3 regions of the Vibrio tasmaniensis genome follow, and region 3 is predicted to be linked to each of the others. Evidence: riboswitches for the same ligand, from Rfam matches in the RefSeq annotation. Region 3 holds a riboswitch; each other region holds the start of a gene.
The links. A riboswitch is a leader RNA that binds a small molecule or an ion and turns the genes downstream of it on or off. The one in region 3 is predicted to bind thiamine pyrophosphate.

Region 1 (4,730 bases), on a different replicon from region 3:
GATCATCATGTTTTCATGAGATAGGCAGAAGGTTCCCAGAGACGGGTCGTAGGTGAAACCATTTACACCGGCACCGGTTGTGTAAACTAGCATAGTTGAAGAGCCGTAAATTACGTAACCCGCGGCTACTTGTTTGTGTCCTGGTTGTAGGAAGTCTTCTTGTGTTGGTGGGGTTCCAACAGGCGATACTCGACGGTAGATAGAGAAGATTGTCCCAACAGAAACATTGACATCGATGTTTGAAGAACCATCAAGTGGGTCCATCAGAACGACGTATTTTGCGTTTTTGTTGAGCTCTTTATTGAAGGCGACAGCTTCGTCTTCTTCTTCACTTGCAACACCACAAACTTGGTCACGAGCTTCTAGAGCCGCTTTAAATTTGTCGTTCGCGTAAAGGTCTAGCTTTTGTTGCTCTTCACCTTGAACGTTGTCTGTACCAACAGCGCCAGTAATGTCGACAAGGCCTGCTTTGTTGATTTCACGGTTAACAATTTTCGCAGCAAGACGAATTGATGACAAAAGGGATGAAAGATCACCGCTTGCATGGGGGAAGTCACTCTGTTTCTCAACAATGAACTCACCAAGGGTGCGCATCTCAGACATGTTATTTCCTTAAACTTCTCTCAATATTAGGGGGAATTTGAGCACAATAGGATTCGCCTCTTATTCGGGCTTTATTCACCTAGACGCCTAGTTAAATTCTAAAGGTTAGATCTTTTTAATGGTAATGAACTAAGCGACGCAGATCTCACTTACTATGTCGACTAAATTTGTTTTGCATTGCTACTCGCTTTTAATCTTCATTTAATGATAATGAGTGCAGTAGTTTGATTTAGACATGGTTCATTTAGCCAAGCGTTTGGAAGCAATTTATGCATATTCATATCTTAGGAATTTGTGGCACCTTCATGGGAGGTGCTGCGGTATTGGCTCGTCAATTAGGTCACAAGGTTACCGGTAGTGACGCGAATGTTTACCCACCAATGAGTACCTTGTTGGAATCTCAAGGAATTGAAATTATTGAAGGGTTTGACCCGAGCCAATTAGAACCAAGACCTGACTTAGTGGTCATTGGTAATGCGATGAGCCGTGGCAACCCGTGTGTTGAGTATGTATTGGATAACAATCTTAGATACACCTCAGGGCCGCAGTGGTTGCAAGAGTTCTTACTGCATGACCGTTGGGTTCTGGCGGTATCGGGAACGCATGGCAAGACAACGACATCGAGCATGCTGGCTTGGATCTTAGAAGACTGTGGCTATGCACCGGGCTTTTTGGTTGGTGGGGTATTGGGTAACTTTGGTATTTCAGCTCGCCTTGGTGAAAGCATGTTCTTTGTGGTAGAGGCTGACGAATACGACAGTGCTTTTTTCGACAAACGGTCTAAGTTCGTTCATTACCACCCAAGAACCTTAGTGATGAATAACCTAGAGTTCGATCATGCTGATATCTTCGATGATCTTGAGGCGATTAAGCGTCAGTTCCACCACTTAGTGCGCACTGTGCCTGGTAATGGCCGCATTTTTTCTCCTAAACAAGATACGGCTATTGAAGATGTTCTAGATCGCGGTTGCTGGAGTGAAACTGAATCGAGTGGCGAGCAAGGCGATTGGGATGCTAAGAAGCGAGTTAAAGATGGCTCTCAATTTGAGGTTTACTTCCAAAATGAATGTGTTGGAACCGTAAACTGGGATTTAGTGGGCGACCACAACGTAAACAATGCTTTGATGGCGATTGCCGCAGCACGACACGTGGGTGTAACACCTGATCTCGCTTGTGAATCGTTGACTACCTTTATTAATACTAAACGTCGTTTGGAGTTTAAAGGCGAGGTAGCTGGTGTTTCTGTTTATGACGATTTTGCTCATCACCCAACGGCAATTGAACTTACGCTAGGCGGTTTACGTAATAAGGTCGACACGAAGAAAATCATTGCCGTTTTAGAACCTCGTTCTGCCACAATGAAGCGCGGTGTACACAAAGAAACCTTGGCTGATTCGTTGAAGCTGGCGGATTCTACCTACTTATTCCAACCCGATAACATTGATTGGTCGGTACAAGATGTCGCGGATGCTTGTCACCAGCCGGCACATGTGGGTGATGACATGGATGCATTCGTTGCTAAAATTGTCTCAGAGGCACAAGCGGGTGACCAAATATTGGTAATGAGTAATGGTGGCTTTGGTGGCATTCACCAAAAATTGTTGGATGGATTGGCACTCAAAGGCTAACGCCATCTACGACCTTATAATTTGAAGTAATTGAGAACATGACAAAACACGATAAAGCGATAACTCTTGCTTTCACTGGCGCATCCGGTGCGCCTTATGGCCTGCGTTTACTTGAATGCCTTTTGGCCGCCGATTATCAGGTCTACTTGCTGATATCGTCGGCAGCGCGAGTGGTGTTGGCGACCGAGCATGAACTTAAGTTACCTGCTGGGCCAGATGCTGCGAAACAAGCTTTGGTTAAGCATTTAGGTTGCGACCCAGAAAAGCTAGTGGTGTGTGGCAAAGATGATTGGTTCTCACCGGTTGCTTCTGGTTCAGCAGCACCGAAGCAGATGGTGGTGTGTCCATGTTCTGCGGGAAGCTTGGCATCAATTGCTCATGGCCTATCAGATAATCTGATCGAGCGCGCAGCAGACGTGGTTATGAAAGAACGAGGCCAGCTGTTGTTAGTGGTTCGTGAGACGCCATTTTCCACGCTCCATTTAGAAAATATGCATAAGCTTTCTACCATGGGCGTGACGATTATGCCTGCAGCTCCGGGGTTTTATCATCAACCTAAGTCGATTGAAGATCTGATCGACTTTATGGTGGCACGTATTCTCGATCACCTTGGTATCGAGCAAGGTTTAGTGCCACGTTGGGGTTACGATCAACGTAATTGATCCAAACTTGATGGCTTATTGTTAAAAATCAAATTACAATCCTGAACACTCATCGGGGCGCGAACCATTCAAATAATGAATGCGAGCTGAGATCAAGCAGACGCTTGGGACCCGTAAACCTGAACCAGATAATGCTGGCGTAGGAATTGAGTTAGGAACAACCTCTACCGTTCTCCTCCCTCAAACCTGTGCCGCTCAGACCATGGAGAGCGTCCAGTGAAATTAACATTAACAACTCTTGCTGTTACTACAGCCATCTCTTTTTCTGCCTTCGCAGCAGACAACACCTTAACGGTTTACACTTACGACTCTTTTGCTGCGGATTGGGGCCCTCGTCCTGCCGTTGAAAAAGCATTCGAAGAAAAGTGTGGTTGTGATGTGAATTTTGTCGCGTTAGAAGATGGTGTGTCTATTCTAAACCGCTTACGTCTTGAAGGTGGCAACAGCAAAGCTGACATCATCTTAGGCCTAGATAATAATCTCATGGCTGAAGCGAAATCGACGGGCTTATTGGCTGAGCACAGTGTTGATACATCATCTGTGACGCTTCCTAACGGTTGGAACGACAGTACCTTTGTTCCTTATGATTTTGGTTACTTTGCGTTTATCTATAACAAAGAGAAGCTAGCAAACCCGCCAAAGAGCCTGAAAGAACTGGTTGAGCAACGTGACGATCTTAAGGTTATCTATCAAGATCCACGTACATCAACACCAGGCCAAGGCATGATGCTATGGATGAAGTCGGTTTACGGTGATGAAGCAACTGCAGCATGGAAGAAGCTTGCTCAGAAAACGGTGACTGTGACTAAAGGTTGGTCTGAAGCTTACTCTATGTTCTTAAAGGGTGAGTCGGACTTAGTCTTGTCTTACACGACTTCTCCTGCTTACCACATCATTGCAGAAAGTGATTCTAAGTACGCAGCAGCAAGCTTTGAAGAAGGTCATTACACTCAAGTCGAAGTGGCAGCTAAGGTCAAAGGCAGCAAGAACGAAAAACTGGCTGATGAGTTTATGGCATTTATCCTAAGTGACGAGTTCCAATCAGCGATGCCAACGGGCAACTGGATGTACCCAGTGACCGATGTTGAGCTACCAAAAGGGTTCGAGCAACTTACGGTTCCTCAGAAAGCGCTAAGCTTTACACCAGAAGAGATCGCCGAGAAGCGTAAGCCTTGGATTCGTGAATGGCAGAGTGCGCTTACTTTTTAACTTACGATTTAACTTACTATATTAAGAAAATGAGTTTTCTAACGTACTTTTAAAAAACGAGCTTTCTGTATTTAAAGGTTCATTTGTTATGTTTGGAGTGAACCATTTACGGTAAAAAATCAATTTATGATAAAGAAAACACCTAAGGTCGGGGTTTGGGTTGCGATACTCATTACCGCCTTCGTGGTTTCAGCAGTTGGGGCATTGCTAAGCAATGCCCCTTCTCTTGATATCAGCCAAGTATGGTCCGATCCTTACTATTGGCATGTAACGAAATTCAGTTTCTATCAAGCGACACTTTCAATGGTACTGAGTGTTGGCTTTGCTATACCTATTGCTCATGCGCTGTGTCGCAGACAATTTTTTGGACGGGCCTTGTTGTTAAGACTGTTTGCTTCGACCCTGGTTTTACCCGTATTAGTTGGCGTATTTGGTTTGCTAGCTATTTATGGTAACAGTGGTTGGTTAGCTAAATTTCTGGCGAACTTCGATATTAAACTGCCATTCTCGATTTATGGGTTGAATGGTATTTTGCTCGCACATGTCTTCTTTAACCTGCCTTATGCCAGCCGTTTACTTTTACAAGCTTTAGATACCGTACCTGCCGAGCAGCATAAGTTGTGTGCTC
Region 2 (4,730 bases), on a different replicon from region 3:
ATCTTCAAGAACAGGGATAGGAAAGTCTTGATAATGTGCTGGCCATGTTCCACGTGAAACATTCGATGCAGCGCGAGCTAAAACTAGTGCGTCTTCTAATGGGAATTCCAGCGCCAACAAAGTAAGCAACCAAGCAAAATGACCACGACTATCTAATTCTTGATGAGCTGTAGTTTCACTCTTGATGACACGATTAGCATCTAGGTGAGACCAGATATCCATTACAGATGAATCATCTGAGACACCAATATAGATAGTGTTTGGATATTGTGTAAAGGCGCCACAAACGTCAGTTAGTGCAACTGAATTACTGTAATCAACAACATGGTTCAGTTCCGCTAACTTACACTCCGCTAATGAATCAAGATCATGAGCAAAGCCGATAGATAACGTCTGCTGAATATCAACAACAGAGAAGTATTGAGTTGGGCTTACACCCAACTCAACTGCACCGGTTGCCAAGCCTTGTCGCTTAGCAACCAATAGACAGTTTTGAACCTCCCCCGTTAACTCGATGTCTTGAGATGGGATGAGAATCTTCACTGTCATTATTCCTCTAATTGAGCTTCTTTTACGCCCACAGCTGGGTGGTAAAGTTCAGAGCCAGTATCACGGAACTCTTGTGATTTCTGACGCATCCCTTCCAACGGGTTATCCAACATCTTAATTTCAATAGCCTGATCAGCAGCCACTTGTTCGGTATCTTTCGCATACTCTCGGACTTCCTGAGAGATCTTCATCGAGCAGAATTTAGGTCCACACATTGAGCAGAAGTGAGCAACCTTACCGGATTCTTGTGGCAGAGTTTCATCATGGAATGAACGCGCGGTTTCAGGATCTAAAGCTAGATTGAATTGGTCTTCCCAACGGAATTCAAAACGTGCCTTTGAGAGTGCATTATCTCGAATTTGTGCGCCCGGGTGTCCTTTAGCAAGATCCGCTGCGTGTGCTGCTAGCTTGTATGTAATCAGGCCAGTCTTCACATCTTCTTTATTTGGTAAGCCTAGGTGCTCTTTAGGTGTGACATAACAGAGCATTGCACAGCCGTACCAACCAATCATGGCCGCGCCAATACCAGAGGTAATATGGTCATAACCAGGGGCAATATCAGTAGTCAATGGACCTAAAGTATAGAAAGGTGCTTCATGGCAGTGCTCTAACTGCTCGTCCATATTCTCTTTAATTAAGTGCATTGGCACATGTCCAGGGCCTTCAATGATCACCTGCACGTCGTATTCCCAAGCAACCTTAGTTAACTCACCTAGAGTACGTAACTCCGAGAATTGAGCCTCATCATTGGCATCAGCAATCGAACCCGGGCGTAGACCATCACCCAATGACAGAGCTACATCGTACTTCGCACAGATCTCACAGATCTCACGGAAGTGGGTATAAAGGAAACTTTCTTGGTGATGAGCAAGGCACCACTTCGCAATGATGGAGCCGCCACGAGAGACAATACCAGTCACACGCTTAGCGGTCATTGGTACGTAACGAAGCAGTAAGCCTGCGTGGATAGTGAAGTAATCAACACCCTGCTCTGCTTGCTCGATCAAAGTATCACGCATTACTTCCCAGTTAAGGTCTTCCGCAACGCCGTTCACTTTTTCAAGCGCTTGATACATAGGAACCGTACCAATTGGCACCGGACTATTACGCAAGATCCATTCGCGAGTCTCGTGGATATTGCGGCCGGTGGAAAGGTCCATCACGGTATCGCCACCCCAACGAGTTGACCATACTAATTTCTCAACTTCTTCTTCAATCGAAGAGCTTACTGAAGAGTTACCGATATTGGCGTTCACCTTCACTAAGAAGTTTCGGCCGATAATCATCGGTTCTGATTCTGGATGGTTGATGTTTGAAGGAATAATAGCTCGGCCTTCAGCAACCTCTTTACGTACGAACTCAGGGGTAATTTCTTTAGGTAGGTTGGCGCCAAAGTTATGGCCAGGGTGTTGATGGTTCAGCTGCTCATCAGCAAACTTCTGGCGTCCCATGTTCTCACGTATCGCAATGTACTCCATCTCAGGAGTGATAATCCCCTGACGAGCATAATGCAGCTGAGTAACACATTGACCGCCAGTCGCGCGACGAATTCTAGGTAGATTGCCGTAACGAAGGTCGTCTAGAGTTTCATCTTCTAAACGCTCTTTAGTGTAAACAGAGCTTACATCATCTAACAGTTCCGTATCACCACGCTCATCAATCCATTGCTCACGCAACTTAGGAAGGCCGCTATACAGGTCTATTTGATGTGTAGGGTCAGTGTAAACACCTGAGGTATCGTAAACTTGAATGGGTACATTAGGTTCGAATACAGGCTCTTTTTTGGTACCACCAACAAGGCTATCAGCGAGTGATATTTCTCGTACAGGGACTTGAATGTCCTCGCGAGATCCTTGGATATAAGCTTTTTTTGAATTTGGATAAGGTTGTACGGATAAAGAATCAATGAAATTCTTCGCTTCCAGTCTTGCTTGTTTACGACTCGACATAGCATTTTTCCTTGGCTTTTAGCCATTATTTATAGGGATAAAAATGCTTGACGGATTAGATGCTACAAGAGGGATCACAGCAAGAAAATGCAGTTGTGATCTGGAGATAGATCTCTAGAAGGATTCTAGTTAGATATCTACTCTTGTTCCCTTCGCAGGTATTAGCCTGATCAGGTTCAACGGATCCCGAGTTAACGGTCTCAGCCATATGGCACTCCGACAAGTATTACCGAGTATATAAAAACGGCTTGGATAAACCAAGCCGAGTTGTTAACAAACCGTAAGAAAGTTTTAAGACTTTATCAGAAGTTGGAAACCGATCCATGCTGCAGAGATGCTGAGAACCACGTTGAGTAGCACATTGAGTCCCATCTTAAAGAAAGCACCCTGCTGCATAAGAAGCACGTTATCCATCGAAAATGTAGAAAATGTAGTCAATGCTCCAAGGAAACCAAGACCGATGATCTGTCTCCATGGTTCTGTCGCAACCATCTCATTCTCAAACGCTGCGATGAGTAATCCCATAATTAAAGAGCCAATCACGTTAACAGTCAGCGTACCATAAGGAAAGCCACGCCCTAGCATCACTACACATAACTCTGAAATCAAATAGCGCGAACAAGCACCAAATGCGCCACCAATGGCAATAAAACCTAAAATAGATAACTGACCCATGAATCCTCCCAAACAATAGTCCCTATATTCTAGCTTTACCGCCGATAAAAGCGAGGGTAGAAACTAAGAATGCATGCGCAAATATTAAACGTTACAGGTGTCACTTAACTTCGATATATCCCATTAAACCCGTTTTCATGTGTTCTATAACATGACAGTGATACATCCAACGTCCTGGGTTGTCTGCAACAAATGCCGCTTTAGCTCGGCCGTTTCTTCCAAGTAGCACTGTATCGGTATGGAAAGGTTCTTCAATTTTTTTACCATCAAGTTCCAATACAGTGAATGTATGACCGTGAATATGAATCGGGTGATGATACTGAGTGACGTTCTTAAGATCGAATATGTAAGTCTTACCTAAATCTAAAGTCGCCAACGGTTCAGGGATACTGTCTTTGCTCATCCCCTCCCATGCTCTTTTATTAGTAAGCCAAAATTTAGGCATCGACTTCCCATCTTTAGATACTGGTGATACCGCGCCTTCCCACTCGAACACAAAATCGATCTCTTCAGCATTAGCAAGATCTAGGTTAGGTACTGGATTCAATGGTAATAATGGCAACACTCGCTTTTGAGTAAATGCTGAATCTACGACTTCAAATTCACACAAAGAAAATGGGAAACGTCCCTTCATTTGGAGAACGTTAACTCGCTCACCAGTTTTAGGAGCGATCAGTCCAATATCCACGCGCATCCCTGGGCCGATTTTATGTTGAGTCAGTTTGTAAGGCTTTTTCACAGGGTTACCATCGATGGCAATCACCCATGCCTCAGCCCCTTCGATAGCAATAGGATAAGTGATCGTATTATCGACATTAGCAATACGCAGTCTAGTCGCTGCATACTGCTTCAACTGGTATACAGGTTCATGAACTCCATTAACGCTACTCCACTCACCAGGAGTGCCCATACGAGCACTGAGTCGGGGAATCATTAAGTCTTTCCATTGACCCTTTTGATCGATATGCCAATGCTTCAGCATCAATGCATGTTCTTCGTCAAACTGCACTGGAGTACTTTCTTCTACGATAATTAGCCCAACCAAACCCATACCAAGTTGTTTAACGCTATTCATATGTGGGTGATACCAAAATGTGCCAGCATCTGGCGGCGTAAACTCATAAATGAATGTTTCACCTGGCATGATCGGTGGCTGACTTAAGAAGGGAACTCCATCCATTTCGATAGGAATTCTTAAACCATGCCAATGGATAGTCGTCGGTTCTGATAACTTATTCGTAAAACGAATTGTGACCTTTTCATCCTGTCGACATCGAATCGTCGGAGCCGGAATCTGACCATTAAAGGCTAAAACATTGGTGTCAAATCCCGCGACTAACTCAGCCATTGAAGGTTCAGCAGTTAAGTCATAAACATACTTTCCTTGTTCATCAACAGACCGCTTCATTGAACAAGCAGGTAGGACTGTTAGTGCAGATATAGCGAGGGATGATTGAATAAACTTACGACGGGAAATATCCATATTTGTTGCCTTTTAGTAATAACGACCAAAATGTAACAAAATATTGAGAATAATTCTCATAAAGAAGTGGGGAT
Region 3 (4,730 bases):
AGAGTCTGAATGAGCGATTTTGTTAGGGAGTGATAGCCGATTCGGTTAACTGTTCTTGAGATCGCGAATTAGACTCCAATAAAAAGTCGTTTGAGTATCAATACTTAAACGGCTTTTTTGATCCGACTTAGAACAGGCTAGACAGGGGAGACGACAAAAGCACTAGCCCGATGTGACTCCCTCGCTTAAATCATGTAATTTCGTTTTAACACTCATGTTTCAATAAACTGAATTCCGGCGTTGCTCATGAAACCTAGCTTAAGCATTCGATCTTACACCAAGCAATTTAATACCCATGCTCATGATGACCATCATCAATTGGTATTGCCGATCCAAGGCAGTATTAATATCGAAATGGTGGGGTATGTCGGCAAAGTGGCCGTGGGCGAATGTGTGGTGATTCCGGTAACCACAGCGCATGCGTTTAAAGCGGATGAAGCCGCGCGGTTTATTGTCGCGGATATGGCGGAGTTACCGCAGCACTTGTTAGAGCATGAGCTCTCGGTTTTCACGATCACACCACCTTTGATGAGCTTCTTGCTGTTTGTTGAGAAGCAGCTGGAATATCAGGTCGATAGTGGCATTGAGTCATCAGTTTTGGATGTGTTTGCATTGCTGTTAGAGCAACAACAAGTGAGCAAGAGCATCGACCCAAGAATCCGTGCGGTACAAAGATTGATAGCGGATAATTACGCCCAACCTCTCTCTATATCTCAACTTGCAGAAACAGCCTGTTTGAGTCCCACTCAATTCAAAAAACGCTTCAAAGAGTGCCTGGGGATCAGTGCGCTTAAATACATCACTCGCTATCGTATGGAGAAAGCCCAAGCCTTGTTAACTCATACCGATTTACCGGTTCAATTGATTGCTGAAAATGTGGGCTATAGTGATGTGTCTGCTTTCAGTCGTCGCTTCTCTCAGCACTTTGGCATGTCTCCAAGGGCGTTTCTAGGCTCAATGAAAGACAGTCTTTAGAAACAACAATAGCGTCCTTTCGGCAAACTAACTTATATCAATCTTCACTATTATCTATTTCAGAACTGAAAATTGGGTAATAGAAATGAATCTTGCCATCAATCGCGTTAACGAATTCCAAACGGGCACTTTAGCCATCTTGTTTGCTTCTATTTTATGGGGCACGACAGGCACCGCTGCAAGTTTTGCTCCTGATCTAAGCCCATTAGCGATTGGTGCTTTCTCTATGGGCGTCGGTGGTCTAATGCAAGCGGGCTTGGCGTATCGAAAAATCCTATTCGCTTTCGACAAACTTTTGCAGAACAAGAAGCTGTTGGCAGTGAGCGCTTTGGCTTTGGCGGTCTATCCTTTAGCTTTCTATTCCTCAATGAAATTATCAGGTGTGGCGATTGGCACCGTGGTTTCGATTGCTACCGCACCTTTCTTTTCCGCATTGTTAGAGTGTCTGATTAGCAAAAAGAATAATATCAACCTACGTTGGCTTACAAGCTTTGCGATTGGTGTGGTAGGTATTGGGCTGTTGGTGTTTTCAGAAGCTTCATCGGCGAATGAATCCGGTGAGGATCTAAAGCTATTGGGCATTGGCTTAGGTCTGGTCGCTGGTTTGTGTTACGCCATTTATTCTTGGGCGACAAAAGCATTGATAGATAAAGGGATTAAGTCACAAGCGGCGATGGGCAGTATTTTTGGCCTCGGTGCGATGTTGTTGCTGCCAACGCTCTGGTTTACTGGTGATAACCTGTTTTCCTCGGAGATTAACGTATTCGTCATCAGTTATCTGACGTTAATCCCACAATGCTTGGGTTATATCGCGTTCAGTTTTGGTTTACGCCACGTGACTGCGAGCAGTGCCAATCTGCTGACTCTGTTTGAACCGGTAGTTGCAGCGGTGCTTGCCGTCTGTGTTGTCGGTGAGCTGATTCCTTTTACAGGCTGGCTAGGTATGTCTCTGATTGTTTTGTGCTTGTTTATACAGTCGAAGCCATCTAAAGGAACGTTATAAGTATTTGTTTTGTTGAGTCTAATTGAAATTTTTTCATGTGTAATTCTTATAATTGAATAAAATCAGTATCTCAGTTGTGAGAGTGCTGTTACTATCGCTATCAATAGTCGGGGGGCACATACCTTATTTGGTGTTTGCTGAGATCGTTAATCGAGACCCGTTGAACCTGATTCAGTTAACACTGGCGTAGGGAACTATAAGCACTCGATCTACGTCTGCACCCATGAAAACTTTCATGAGCCTAATGCGACTTCTCCTTCGATCAGTGTTCGTTCTCCTACGTCTTGTAAGATAGTAGGAGCGACAATGACACACAGTTCTATTTCAAAAGATTTAACGCCAAAAGCCTCAACTCCAAAATCCTCAACTCAGCAGCACTCTGCTGAAGACACGATCCGCACGAATACTCCGATTGTTTTAACCATCGCGGGTTCTGACAGTGGCGGCGGTGCAGGTATCCAAGCTGATATTAAAGCCATGTCTGCTACCGGTAGTTTTGCTTGTTCTGTGATTACCGCTATCACTTCCCAGAACACGCAAGGCGTGTCAGCCATTTTTCCTATTCCACTCGACCATGTCGCTAGCCAGTTAGATGCGGTTTTTACTGATCTCAATATCGTGGCAGTAAAAGTTGGTATGTTGGCTGATTCGCAAATCATCAAAGTCGTTGCAGACAAAATTAAGCAATATCGACCTAAACACCTTGTGATTGACCCTGTAATGGTCGCGACAAGTGGTGATCTGCTGTTAGAAAACTCGGCTATCACCACGCTAAAACAAGAGCTGATTCCACTCGCAGACATCATTACGCCTAACTTGCCAGAAGGCGCGGCGTTAACAGGCAAGCCAGTACCTGAAAGCGAAGCCGAAATGCAGGGCATGATTGAAGACTTACGCGCACTGGGTGTTAAAGCTGTCCTGCTAAAAGGCGGTCACTTAGAGAAAGATGAGAACAGTAACGACTTACTGATTCTGCCAACCACATCTGCTCTGATTAGCGCTAAACGTTTTCCTACCAAAAACACCCATGGCACGGGTTGTACGCTCTCTTCTGCCATTGCTTCTTTCTTGGCTCAAGGCAACACGCTTTCAGAGGCTGTTGACCTCGGTAAACAATACATTTCTCGCGCGATTGCCCATGCTGACGAACTTCAAGTTGGTCAAGGTCATGGCCCGGTAAATCACTTCTTCGCTGGACACGGCAATGTCCGTTAATACGGTTGGCGTTCAACTCAGCAATGCCTCCTTACGTTATAACGACAGCGAGCACGCAACCTTATCGGGATTGTCGCTTAGCTTAAACGCAGGTAAGTGGACGGTATTGTTGGGTAGAAGTGGCTGCGGGAAAACCACGGTATTGCGTTATCTGGCAGGCTTGTTGGACGACAAGGTGGAGTGGCAGGGAACATTGACAACCTCTGATGAATTGCCTTTAACGGATCGCATCGCTTACATGGCGCAGCAGGATTTGTTACTGCCATGGCTGTCGGTTATCGACAATGTATGCCTGAGTCATCGCTTTCAAAATCCAGCTTCTAATAAAGCACTACAAACTAATCAAGCATTAGAGTTGTTAGCAGCGGTTGGTTTGGCTGATCACGCGTCTACTATGCCGGATCAGTTGTCTGGTGGTATGCGCCAGCGTGTTGCCTTGGCTCGCACCTTAATGCAAGACAAACCTGTTGTGCTGATGGACGAACCTTTCTCTGCGCTGGATGCGGTAACAAGACACAAGTTACAGACCTTAGCGTGTGAACTGTTAAGAGATAAAACCGTTGTGTTGATCACTCATGATCCACAAGAAGCGGTGCGTTTGGCGGATAACTTGTATGTGTTGCAAGGCACGCCTGCGAGTGCTCATTCTTTATCTGTGCCTCACACGTCAACGCCGCGAGTGCTAGATGGTGAATGTGCTGAGTTACAACAAGCGATCTTAGATCAGTTGGAGCGTGATTATGAATGATCTAACGCGAAGCGAAGCTGTGGCTCGTTCAACTAACACACAGATCACGACTAAGCGCCCTCGTCAGATGAATCCCGTTATGCGTTTGCTGATCAGCAGCGCCGTGATTCTCGGTTTATGGCAACTGGTGGTGGTTATCTTCGAGATGCCAAGCTTCATTCTGCCAGCTCCCGCAGAAGTCTTCATCAAGCTAATTGAACGCTACGATGTGTTACTCAAACACACTTGGGTGACTGCGCAGGAGATCTTACTTGGTCTGTTATTCGGTTTGTCTATGGGGCTATTTTTCGCCCTACAGATGTTGATGTTCGAACCGCTGAAACGCTGGTTGTTGCCTATCTTAATTGCTAGCCAAGCCATCCCTGTGTTTGCGATTGCGCCAGTATTGATGCTGTGGCTGGGTTATGGCATCCCGTCAAAAGTGGTGATGGCGGCGATCATTATCTTCTTCCCCGTGACCACTTGTTGTTACGACGGCCTACGTAATACACCGACTGGTTATCTTGATCTTGCCAAAACGATGGGCGCATCGAAATGGCAATTGCTCCGTTATATCCAATTGCCTGCTGCATTGCCAACACTGGCGTCTGGCATTCGTGTCGCTGTGGTGATTGCCCCAATTGGCGCAGTCGTCGGCGAGTGGGTGGGTTCGAGTGAGGGGCTAGGTTACCTAATGCTGCAAGCCAACGCACGCATGATCATTGATGAGATGTTTGCTGCCTTATTCATCTTGGCGGTGCTGTCTATTTCGCTCTACTTCGTCACCGATAAATTACTTAAAAAAGCTAT

Region 1: another riboswitch for thiamine pyrophosphate. It lies ahead of thiB (thiamine ABC transporter substrate binding subunit); the one in region 3 lies ahead of thiD (bifunctional hydroxymethylpyrimidine kinase/phosphomethylpyrimidine kinase).
Region 2: another riboswitch for thiamine pyrophosphate. It lies ahead of thiC (phosphomethylpyrimidine synthase ThiC); the one in region 3 lies ahead of thiD (bifunctional hydroxymethylpyrimidine kinase/phosphomethylpyrimidine kinase).

The regions. Positions count from the first base shown of each region.
Region 1 covers NZ_AP025510.1:373,106-377,835, forward strand. Annotated here, with positions in the region: gene fbp (class 1 fructose-bisphosphatase) at 1-603, opposite strand, end outside; gene mpl (UDP-N-acetylmuramate:L-alanyl-gamma-D-glutamyl-meso-diaminopimelate ligase) at 873-2,231, shown strand; gene OCV44_RS01765 (flavin prenyltransferase UbiX) at 2,270-2,893, shown strand; TPP riboswitch at 2,937-3,056, shown strand; gene thiB (thiamine ABC transporter substrate binding subunit) at 3,110-4,102, shown strand; gene thiP (thiamine/thiamine pyrophosphate ABC transporter permease ThiP) at 4,229-4,730, shown strand, end outside.
Region 2 covers NZ_AP025510.1:30,158-34,887, reverse strand. Annotated here, with positions in the region: gene OCV44_RS00160 (thiamine phosphate synthase) at 1-549, opposite strand, end outside; gene thiC (phosphomethylpyrimidine synthase ThiC) at 549-2,498, opposite strand; TPP riboswitch at 2,629-2,727, opposite strand; gene crcB (fluoride efflux transporter CrcB) at 2,790-3,173, opposite strand; gene OCV44_RS00145 (multicopper oxidase family protein) at 3,274-4,656, opposite strand.
Region 3 covers NZ_AP025511.1:1,094,086-1,098,815, forward strand. Annotated here, with positions in the region: gene OCV44_RS19110 (helix-turn-helix domain-containing protein) at 247-975, shown strand; gene OCV44_RS19115 (DMT family transporter) at 1,061-1,978, shown strand; TPP riboswitch at 2,077-2,188, shown strand; gene thiD (bifunctional hydroxymethylpyrimidine kinase/phosphomethylpyrimidine kinase) at 2,285-3,193, shown strand; gene OCV44_RS19125 (ABC transporter ATP-binding protein) at 3,183-3,941, shown strand; gene OCV44_RS19130 (ABC transporter permease) at 3,934-4,730, shown strand, end outside.